DNA from 3 places in the Streptomyces alboniger genome. Region 2 is predicted to be linked to each of the others. Evidence: riboswitches for the same ligand, from Rfam matches in the RefSeq annotation. Region 2 holds a riboswitch; each other region holds the start of a gene.
The links. A riboswitch is a leader RNA that binds a small molecule or an ion and turns the genes downstream of it on or off. The one in region 2 is predicted to bind cobalamin.

Region 1 (3,598 bases), 3.1 Mb from region 2:
ACATGTTCCCCGACTGGTTCACGGGCGTGGCCTTCGCGGCCATCGGCATCGGCGCGCTGGTCCCGGCGGCCATCATGTCGATCGCGGCCGCGAACCTCTTCACCCGCAACATCTACAAGGACTTCATCAAGCCCGACGCGACGCCCGCGCAGGAGACCAAGGTCTCCAAGCTGGTCTCGCTCATGGTGAAGGTCGGCGCGCTCGCCTTCGTCCTCACCATGGACAAGACCGTCGCGATCAACTTCCAGCTCCTGGGCGGCATCTGGATCCTCCAGACCATGCCCGCGCTGGTCGGCGGCCTGTTCACGCGCTGGTTCCACCGCTGGGCGCTGCTCGCGGGCTGGGCGGTCGGCATGGTCTACGGCACGCTGGCCGCGTACGGCGTCGCCTCGCCGACGCAGAAGCACTTCGGCGGCTCGTCCGACACGATCCCGGGCATCGGCGAGATCGGTTACATCGGCCTCACCGCGTTCGTTCTGAACGTGATCGTGACCGTGGTCCTCACCTTCGTCCTGAAGGCGCTGAAGGCCCCGGAAGGCATCGACGAGACCTCTCCCGGGGACTACACCGCCGACGCGGGCGACCCGGGCGTCGTCCAGGAACTGCCGAAGGCGACGGCGGGCGCCGGGCACTGACCCACTCGCCGTCACGGCAGAGGGCCGCCGGAAAATCGGCGGTCCTCTGCCGTACCCGTGTTGCACACTGCGCCCCATGGACTTCACGATCACGATCAGATCCGCGCGCCCAGAGGAGTACGAGGCGCTCGGCGACCTCACCGCACAGGCCTATCTCGACGGCGGGCACCTGGACTTCGGGGTGGACGACCCCTATCTCGTGGTGCTGCGCGACGTGGCGGGACGCGCGGCGGCGGCCGAGGTCCTGGTGGCCGAGGCGGGCGGCGAGATACTCGGCTGCGTCACCTACGTCCCGGCCGGCGGCCCGATGGCCGACATCACCCGCGACGGCGAGGCGGAGATCCGCATGCTGGCCGTCTCCCCCGCGGCGCGCGGCCGGGGCACCGGAGAGACGCTCGTACGGGAGTGCGTGCGGCGCGCCGAGGAAGCGGGCCGTACCGCGCTCGTCCTGTCCACGCAGACCTCGATGCACGCCGCCCACCGGCTGTACGAGCGCCTCGGCTTCGTCCGCACACCGGAGCGCGACTGGCGCCCCATCGAGACGGTGCCGCTGCTGACGTACGCGCTGAAGCTCTAGCCACCACTCCGCGAGCCGACACAAGATGTGGGCCCGCTTCAGAGGCCCGGCACAAGATGTATGCTCGTGCTCGCTGTCGCCGCAGGGGAATCCGGTGCAAGTCCGGAACTGTCCCGCAACGGTGCATGTGTACGCGTTTGGCGTACGCGGAGTCCGAGGACCTGCCGACAGTGCGCCCGTGCCGTCCGGCCCGGGTGCCGACCGTCCGGGCCTCGTGGAGTGGGCCGGTGGACGCGGTACGCCGCCCTGTCCGGGTGCGCCCGTGTGCCCTCCCCTCCCCTGGCCCAGAGCCGAGCGAGGGAGTGCCCCACGTGACCATCGCGCCTGCCGAACCCGCGTCAGCGACCAAGCCGACCGCCGAGGGTGGCGAAGGAACCGACGGCCCAGGGGCCGCGCTGCTGCGCACCCTGACCGAACTCACCGTCGACCTTCCCGACGCCGACCCCGGCCGGGTCGCCGCCGCCGCGCTGCGCGGCCGCTCGGCCAAGGCCGACGCGTCGGAGCTGCGGGAGCTGGCGACCGAGGCGGCCGCGGGGCTCATCTCCGACGACCCGGCGTACTCGAAGCTGGCGGCCCGGCTCCTGTCGATCGGCATCCGCGAGGAGGCGGCCACGCAGGGCGTGCGCTCCTTCACCGAATCCGTGGCGGTCGGCCACCGCGAGGGCCTGATCGCCGACCGCACGGCGTCCTTCGTGACCGAGCACGCGGCCCGGCTCGACGCGCTGGTGGACGCCGCGCACGCCGACGGCGCCGACTTCCGCTTCGAGTACTTCGGCCTGCGCACCCTGCACAGCCGCTATCTGCTGCGCCACCCGATCACCCGGCAGGTCATCGAGACCCCGCAGCACTTCATGCTGCGCGTCGCGAGCGGCCTGGCCAAGGACGACGGCGCCGCCGCCGTGGACGAGGTCGCCGCGCTGTACGGCCTGATGAGCCGCCTGGACTACCTGCCGTCCTCGCCTACGCTCTTCAACTCCGGCACCCGCCACCCTCAGATGTCCTCCTGCTACCTCCTCGACTCCCCGCTGGACGAGCTGGACTCGATCTACGACCGCTACCACCAGGTCGCGCGGCTCTCCAAGCACGCGGGCGGCATCGGACTCTCGTACTCCCGCATCCGTTCCCGGGGTTCGCTGATCCGCGGCACGAACGGGCACTCGAACGGCATCGTGCCGTTCCTCAAGACCCTGGACGCCTCGGTCGCCGCCGTGAACCAGGGCGGCCGGCGCAAGGGCGCCGCCGCGGTCTACCTGGAGACCTGGCACTCCGACATCGAGGAGTTCCTGGAGCTGCGCGACAACACCGGTGAGGAGGCGCGCCGCACGCACAACCTCAACCTCGCGCACTGGATCCCGGACGAGTTCATGCGCCGGGTCGCCGGCGACCAGGACTGGTCGCTGTTCTCCCCGGCCGACGTGCCCGAGCTGGTGGACCTGTGGGGCGAGGAGTTCGACGCCGCCTACCGCGGGGCCGAGGCCGCCGGGCTCGCGAAGAAGACGATCCCGGCCCGCGATCTGTACGGCCGCATGATGCGCACCCTCGCACAGACCGGCAACGGCTGGATGACGTTCAAGGACGCCGCCAACCGCACCGCCAACCAGACGGCGGAGCCCGGCCACACCGTGCACTCCTCCAACCTCTGCACCGAGATCCTGGAGGTGACGGACGACGGCGAGACGGCGGTCTGCAACCTCGGCTCGGTGAACCTCGGCGCGTTCGTGGAGGACGGCGACCTCGCCTGGGACCGGCTCGACGAGACCGTCCGGACGGCCGTCACCTTCCTCGACCGTGTCGTCGACATCAACTTCTACCCGACCGAGCAGGCCGGGCGCTCCAATGCCAAGTGGCGCCCGGTGGGCCTCGGCGCGATGGGCCTCCAGGACGTCTTCTTCCAGCTGCGGCTGCCCTTCGACTCCCCCGAGGCGCGCGCCCTCTCCACCCGCATCGCCGAGCGGATCATGCTCGCCGCGTACGAGGCGTCTGCCGACCTCGCCGAGCGCGAGGGCCCGCTGCCCGCCTGGGAGAAGACCCGGACCGCGCGCGGTGTGCTGCACCCCGACCACTACGACGTCGAGCCGGCCTGGCCGGAGCGGTGGGCGGCGCTGCGGGAACGCATCGCCCGGACCGGCATGCGCAACTCCCTGCTGCTGGCCATCGCGCCGACCGCCACCATCGCGTCCATCGCGGGTGTCTACGAGTGCATCGAGCCGCAGGTCTCCAACCTCTTCAAGCGCGAGACGCTCAGCGGTGAGTTCCTCCAGGTCAACGCCTACCTCGTGGAGGAGCTGAAGCGGCTCGGCGTCTGGGACACGCAGACCCGCGAGGCGCTGCGCGAGGCCAACGGCTCGGTGCAGGGCTTCGGCTGGATCCCGGAGGAGGTCCGCGC
Region 2 (3,598 bases):
CAGAGCAGGACGAGCCGGGTGCGGGCGACCCGTACGCCCAGTGTTGCCGCCGCTTCCTGGCCGAAGGCGAACGCGTCGAGCGTACGGGCGTGGCCGAGGCACACGGTCAGTGTCACCGCGAGGACCGCGGCGCACAGCCATACGTCCGTCCAGCCCGCCCCGCTGAGCGAGCCGAGCAGCCAGAACAGCACGCCCCTGGCGGTCTCCGCGTCGCCCGCCGTGAGGATCACGAAGGAGGTCAGGGCGGAGAAGAGCTGCATCGCGGCCACGCCCGACAGCACGACCCGGTCCGTCGTGTCGCCGAGCGTGTGGCTCAGGAGCAGGACGAGGGCGAAGGAGAGGAGCGCGCCCACGAAGGCCCCCGCCGAGACCGACAGCGCTCCCCCGCCCACGCCGAGGACGAGGACCGCGACGGCCCCGGTGGACGCCCCGGACGACACCCCGAGCACGAAGGGGTCGGCGAGGGGGTTGCGGAGCAGCGACTGCATGACCGCGCCGCAGACCGCGAGGCCCGCGCCGCACACCGCGGCGAGCAGGGTGCGGGGCATCCGCAGGTTCCAGACGATGCCGTCCCTGATGGGGGTGAGCCGCGCCTCGCCCCAGCCGAGGTGCGCGGCGAGCGCCGAGAACACGTCGGGGACCGAGATGTCGGCGGGGCCGATGGTGACGGCGACCGCCACGGAGAGCAGGAGCGCGGCGCACGCGGCCAGCCACAGCAGCGCCTGCCGGGCGGGGGCGGCCACGCTCACCTGGCGAGCCCGAACTTCCGCAGCCCGGCGGCCACTTGCTCGATGCCGTCGACCGTGCGGATCGTGGGGTTCATGGCCTGACCGCTGAGGAGAACGTAGCGCTTCTTCCGCACGGCGGTCAGGTTCTTGGTCGCGGGGTTGGACTCCAGGAACTTGATCTTCGCCGCGGCGCTCTCGGCGGACTGCGACCTGCGGGTGAGGTCGCCGATGACGAGGACGTCGGGGTCGCGGTCGGCGACGGTCTCCCAGTTGATCTGGGGCCACTCCTCGCGGGTGTCGTCGAAGACGTTCTTCGCGCCGAGTTCGCGGGTGATGATGCCGGGGGCGCCGCAGCAGCCCGCCATGTACGGGGCGTCGGAGTTGGCGAACCAGTACAGGAGGGTCGTGTCGGAGGCCTTGATGTCCTTCGTGGCCTTCGTGACGCGGTCCTTCAGGTCGGCGACGAGCCTCTCGCCGCGCTTCTCGACGTCGAACACCTTCGCCAGGTCCCGCACCTCGCCGTAGACGGTGTCCATGGTGAGGGTCTTGACGCGCTTGCCGTCGCCGCCGCCGTCGTTGTCCTTGCCCGCGCAGTCGGTGGGCGAGACGTAGACGGGCACGCCGAGTTCGGTGAACTTCGTACGGTCGGCGACGCCGCCCTTGCCGACGGTGTAGAGGAAGGAGGCGCTGACGAAGTCCGGTTCCTTGGCGAGGACCTTCTCCAGGGAGGGGTAGCGGTCGGCGAGCCGCTCCACCTTGGCGTTGTCCTTCTCCAGGTTCTTCAGGACCGGGTCGGTCCAGGTGCCCGTGCCGACCATGCGGTCGGCGAGGCCGAGGGAGAGGAGGATCTCCGTGGAGCCCTGGTCGAGCGAGACCGCGCGCCGGGGCGGGGCGGCGACCTTCGCCTCCTTGCCGCAGGAGGCGACCGTGACCGGATAGCCGTCGGCGCTCTTGCCCGACGGGTTCGACGCGGAACCGTCGCCGCACGCGGTGAGCGCGAGCATGGCGGCCGTCAGAGTTCCGGCACAGCGCAGGGCGGTTGTACGGGCTTTCGAGGACACGCGATCCCTTGAGTCTCACGGCTCATACGCGGAGCCTGGTCTGCGGCACAACCTCCGCCGCCCGGTGTGCGGGCGGAGGCGCCAGCAGGTCTTCGGACTCGGGATCGGCCGGACGGGGCGCCTTCCCAGGTGTCGGCAGACACCCAGTGGCCGTGGCCCCGCCCGTCCCCCTCACCGCTGCGCGTCAGTTCCGGATTTCCACCGGATTCCCTGACCCAGGTATGGGTTTGACTGGCTTGCGCAAGTTATCACGCGCCTTCAAGAGGCGGCTCCGGGCCTGGGGTCGCCCCGGTAGGTGCCGAAGAACCAGCGATTTCCCTCGGGGTCCGCGATGCCGAACTCGCGACTGCCGTACGGCTTGTCCTCGATCTCGTTGACGATCTTCACGCCGGCCCCGGTGAGGCGGGCGTACAGGGAGTCCACCTGGTCGGTGACGACATAGGCGCCGGAGGTGCCCGGCTTCCCGCACTCCTCGCCGGGCGCGTCAGGGTCGTAGGAGCCGAGCATGATGCCGCCGCCCTCGGGCCAGTCCAGCTGGGCGTGGGCGACGCGGCCACCGTCCTCGTAGACGGCCGTGCGCAGGAAGCCGACGGTGTCGACGAGGAAGTCGATCAGTGCGGGGGCGTCCTGGGCCTGGAGGGCCGGCCAGATGGCGGGAGCGGGGGTGTGGAGCTGCTGCTCCGCGTCGTGGTGCCGCTCTGAGTCGTGGTGCTGCTTCGCTGTGGTGTCGGGTGTGGTGTTCATGTCTCCCACTCTTCGCCTCCTCCATGCGCCCCGGCTTGGATATTCCGGCACTCCTCGGCCAGCCACCGGGTGGGGCTCGCCTCTGTGTACTGCTGGAAGTCCCGTACGAGGTGGGAGTGGTCGTAGTAGCCGGTGTCGGCGGCGACCCGGGCGAGGTCGGGCGGGCCGCCCGCCGCGACGGCCCGGACCACCGCCGCCTTGGCGTGCTGGAAGCGCATGAGGCGTGCGGCCTGCTTGGGGCTCAGCCCGGTCTCGGCACGGAAGAGGGCGGTCAGGCGGCGTTCGCTGAGCGCCACGTGCCGGGACAGGCCGCCGAGGGTGCCCGCGCCGCGGTGCCGGGCCAGCCACGCCCAGGCCTCGGCGACCTCGGGGCGTACGGAGCCGGCGGCGCTGTCGGTGGCGGCGCGCTGCCGCAGGTAGCCGGAGAGGAGGGCGAAACGGTCCTCCCAGCGGTCCAGCTCGCACAGTCTTTCGCGCACCTCGGCGGCGCGGTCACCGAACACGTCCGTGCCGCCCGTGACGAGCTGCCCGGTCAGCGCGGCCGCGGGCAGGCCGAGGAGAGTGCGGGCGGCAAGCGGGTGCACGGCGAGCTGGATGCCCGCCTGGCGCTCGGCCTGGACGACGTACGCGGGGCTCTGGTGCAGGCCGCCCACGATGATGTCGGTGCGGACCGCGTCCGTGCCGGTCGCCTGGCCGGGGGTGCGGCCGCTGGCGATGGGCCCGTCGAGCGAGAAGATCACCGTCAGATACGGCGAGGGCAGGCCCCGGTGCAGGGCGGGCCGCCGGTCCGCGGTGCGGTAGCCGACCGCGGACACGATGCCCTCCAGGCGGGGGGCGGCTCGGACGAACTCGGAGGAGCCCACGTCTTCCAGTATGCGTGTACGTATGCGACTGCGCGGGGGTGGATTCGCCACCCGGCGTCCCCCTCCGCTACCCCCTCTCCCCCGCCGCATGCACCCCGCCCCCGGTGACTTCGATCATGGGAAACGGCCGTCCCGCCGCTTAGCATTGCGCGCCGCTCCGGACGGGGCCGCGCATCGCTCTCAGAAACGGCGGGACAAGGCG
Region 3 (3,598 bases), 720 kb from region 2:
CCAGCGAGAAGACCCGCATCGTCGACCTGAAGGCGGACGAGCCGAGGTTCGTCGACGGCCCCCCGCTGGAGAAGGGCACCCGCTACCCGCAGATCTCGACGCTGCCGGACGACACCGTGCTGATCTCCGGCGGCTCCGAGGACTACCGCGGGCGCAGCGACTCCAACATCCACCAGGCGCGGATCTACGACGCCAAGACGGGCGACATGCGGCGGGTGGCCGACCCCGAGGTGGGCCGCAACTACCACTCCGGTTCGATCCTGCTGCCCGACGGCCGCGTGATGTTCTTCGGCTCCGACTCGCTCTACGCCGACAAGGCCAACACCAAGCCGGGCGAGTTCGAGCAGCGCATCGAGATCTACACGCCGCCGTACCTCTTCCACGGCTCGCGGCCGACGCTCGGCAAGGGCCCGAAGACCATCGAGCGGGGCGAGTCGGGGGCCTTCCCGACCAAGCACTCCTCGGCCATCAAGACGGCCCGCCTCATCCGGCCGAGCGCGTCCACGCACGTCACGGACATCGACCAGACGTCGATCGCGCTCGACCTGAAGAAGGAGAAGGGTTCCGTCACCGTGACGGTCCCGAAGAACCGGAGCCTGGTCGAGTCGGGGTGGTACATGCTCTTCGTCACGGACGACCAGGGCACCCCCAGCGAGGCCCGCTGGGTCCACGTGCCGTAGGGACAGCCCCGTAAGGGGCGTCCGGCTACCCCGCGTTCTTGCTACTCCGCGTTCTTGCTACTCCGCGTTCCTGGCGAGGCCCAATGCGTACTCGGGCCACCACTCGCCGGCCTTCGGGCCACCCCGGCACGTGCCGTCCGACTCACCCGGGCGCTTGACCCAGAGATACGCGTCGACCAGCGGATCGTCCGTCTTGGTCGTGGGCGTCTCGCCGAGCGCCCGGCCCGGCGGGTTGCACCAGGGGTCCTTGCCCTTGGTGTACGCGCCGTTGCCGTTGCGCCCGGTGTCGATGACGAACGGCTTGTTGCCGATCTTCGCCGAGAGCTTCTTGCCGAACTCCGTACTGGCCTCGGTGGTCTGGAAGTTCGAGACGTTCACCGAGAAGCCATCGGCCTGCTCGACGCCGGACCGCTTCAGGGGCTCCCAGAGCGAGTCGGGGTTCTGCCAGCCCGCGTTGCCCGCGTCCAGGTACACCTTGGTGTTCTTCAGGGACTTGAGCTTCTCGATGGCGCCCTTGAGCAGGTCGTACCGCTCCTCGTGGAACTGTTCGGGCGTGCAGTTGTCCACCATGTGGAGCACCGCGTCCGGCTCCAGGATCACCGTGGCGCGGCGGTCGCCGATGCCCTTGGCGACCTGGTCGACGAACGTCCGGTACGCGTTGCCGTCGGCCGCGCCGCCGCCCGAGTACTGGCCGCAGTCGCGGTGCGGGATGTTGTAGAGGACCAACAGGGCGTCGCGGTCGGCCTTCTGCGCGGCCTCGGTGAAGCCGCGCGCCTGGTCCTCCGCGTTCTCCGGGACGATCCACTCGGGAACCGGCTGCTCCGCGATCTTCCGGATCAGCTCGGCGTCGTCCTTCTTGCCGTCCTTCTCATAGGCGGCGACCTGCTTGGCCGCGTTCCCCTCCGGGTTGACCCAGTACGGGTCCCGGTCCTTGGGCTGCTGCTTCACCGGCTGACCCGACGTGTCGTCCTCCGCGTCACCGCCGGAGGAGGAGCACCCGGAAAGGAGCAGCGCGGCCCCCGCGAGCGCCACTCCCGTCCTCACCCCCCTGGCCGCGAAACCATGCCCGCGGCCGGTGCCTTTGCGGTACATCCACTCCCCCTTGGGTGCACTGTCCGGATGTCAATCCTGACATACGCCCACCCTGCCCACGAGGGCCGCCCGTCGTGCGGGAGGAGCTGTAGGAGAGCTGTTACCGAGAGGCGTTACCGCACGCCACGGAAGGGTAGGCGCAGGGCGTTTCGGCGAGGCCGGACCGTGTCTTCCTGAGGGCGCTCATTCGTCCTAGAGTCTGCTGTACGGCCCAAGCCCCCGGCCTTCGCAGCCACCCCCTGCACGCGGGATGGCCTGTGAACCTCCCGCGTCGGCGCCGGGTTCCTCCCGCAGCTCGTGCGCACGCGGTCGAGGAACCGGCCCGATCGGCGGCTCCTGGGGGAGCGGGCCGCCGACCGGGCCGGATGCACCGGGCCGGGCCGGTGCCGTGGACCCGCCGAGGGGTGTTGACAGCCCCCCTGACGTGCTGGGACTCTCCGGGACGACAAGTCCATACATCGAGGCGACGGTTGACAGGAACCCGGTGCGAATCCGGGGCGGTCCCGCCACTGTGACCCGTACGCGACCAGCGTGCGCGGAAGTCAGGAACTGAACCGTCGTCCTCCTGCCATGGGGCGTGGAAACCCCAGAAGGAGGCCCACCGGTATGTCCCTGCACTCCGCAGCGCCGCACACCGACACCACGGCGAGCCAGGCCGCCGTGACCCAGACCCGTGACTGGCTGATCGCGTCCGCCGCCGCGATCCTCGCGCTCGTCGCCCTGTACGCCGTGTTCTTCGACAACGGCACGCTGATCTCGGCCACCGGCGACTATCTCCACGAGTTCGCGCACGACGGCCGGCACCTCTTCGGCGCCCCGTGCCACTGACCCGGCGGACGGACATCAGCACCATGCACTCATCCCCCGTACTCCCCCTGCTCGGACGCGGTCTGGTGGCGGGAGGGGCGGCGGGCCTCGCGGCCGGCCTCTTCTCCCTGCTGCTCGCCGAGCCCCTGATGGACCGCGCGATCCGCGCCGAGGAGAAGCGCTCGGCCGCCGAGGAGCACGCCCACGGCGCGGCGCAGGCCGTCCAGCACCACGAGGAGCTGTTCAGCCGCTCCACGCAGCACGGCGGCCTGGTGGTGGCCGCGGTCGTCGCGGGGCTCGCCCTCGGCGTCCTGTTCGCCGTCGCGTACGCGGCGGTGCACCGCCGCGATCCGCGGGCGACGCCATGGCCGCGCGCGCTGGCCTTCTCCGCCGCGGCCTTCCTCGCCGTCTCCCTCCTGCCCGGCCTGCGCTACCCGGCGAACCCGCCGGGCGTCGGCGACGCGGGCACCGTCGGCAACCGCCAGGCGCTGTGGCTCGCCGCCGTCGTCATCGGCGTCCTCGGCATGTTCCTCGTACGCCAGGTGTACGTGCGTCTGGCCGCGCGCCCCGAACCGGTGCGGCACCTCGCGGTGGCCCTCACCGCGGTCGTCGTCCTCGCGGCACTGTTCCTGCTCCCCGACAACCCGGACCCGGTCCCGGTGGACGCGACGCTGCTGTGGAACTTCCGCATGCTGTCGCTCGGTTCGCACGCGCTGCTGTGGGCGGTGTTCGCGGCGGTCTTCGGCGCGCTGGGCCTGCGCGCCGCGCTCGGCCCGACGGCCGCGGCCCGCACCACGGCGCAGGCCTCTACCGCCGCACTCCCGTGAGGTACGCCGAGACGATCACGTTGGCCGTGTAGGCGCGGGCGGCCTTGTCGAAGGTGCCGCCGCAGGTGATGAGGCGCAGTTCGGCGCGGCCCTCCTCGTGGGGGCCGTACGCCTTCTTCGCGTCGAAGCGGTCGCGGGTGACGACCTGGACGTCGTCGACCGTGAACTCCGCGACCGTGCCGTCGTCGCGGC

Region 1: linked by a shared signal. The riboswitch ahead of CP975_RS23755 (ribonucleoside-diphosphate reductase subunit alpha) and the one ahead of CP975_RS09660 (ABC transporter substrate-binding protein) in region 2 are both predicted to bind cobalamin.
Region 3: linked by a shared signal. The riboswitch ahead of CP975_RS12750 (CbtB domain-containing protein) and the one ahead of CP975_RS09660 (ABC transporter substrate-binding protein) in region 2 are both predicted to bind cobalamin.

What each region holds. Positions count from the first base shown of each region.
Region 1 covers NZ_CP023695.1:5,290,070-5,293,667, reverse strand. The annotation lists gene mctP (monocarboxylate uptake permease MctP) at 1-635, shown strand, start outside; gene CP975_RS23760 (GNAT family N-acetyltransferase) at 712-1,212, shown strand; cobalamin riboswitch at 1,273-1,395, shown strand; gene CP975_RS23755 (ribonucleoside-diphosphate reductase subunit alpha) at 1,524-3,598, shown strand, end outside.
Region 2 covers NZ_CP023695.1:2,188,712-2,192,309, forward strand. The annotation lists gene CP975_RS09655 (FecCD family ABC transporter permease) at 1-743, opposite strand, end outside; gene CP975_RS09660 (ABC transporter substrate-binding protein) at 746-1,732, opposite strand; cobalamin riboswitch at 1,856-2,040, opposite strand; gene CP975_RS09665 (VOC family protein) at 2,048-2,533, opposite strand; gene CP975_RS09670 (AraC family transcriptional regulator) at 2,530-3,396, opposite strand.
Region 3 covers NZ_CP023695.1:2,906,737-2,910,334, forward strand. The annotation lists gene glxA (radical copper oxidase GlxA) at 1-680, shown strand, start outside; gene CP975_RS12745 (glycoside hydrolase family 6 protein) at 738-1,772, opposite strand; cobalamin riboswitch at 2,224-2,344, shown strand; gene CP975_RS12750 (CbtB domain-containing protein) at 2,379-2,600, shown strand; gene CP975_RS12755 (CbtA family protein) at 2,624-3,406, shown strand; gene CP975_RS12760 (class F sortase) at 3,387-3,598, opposite strand, start outside.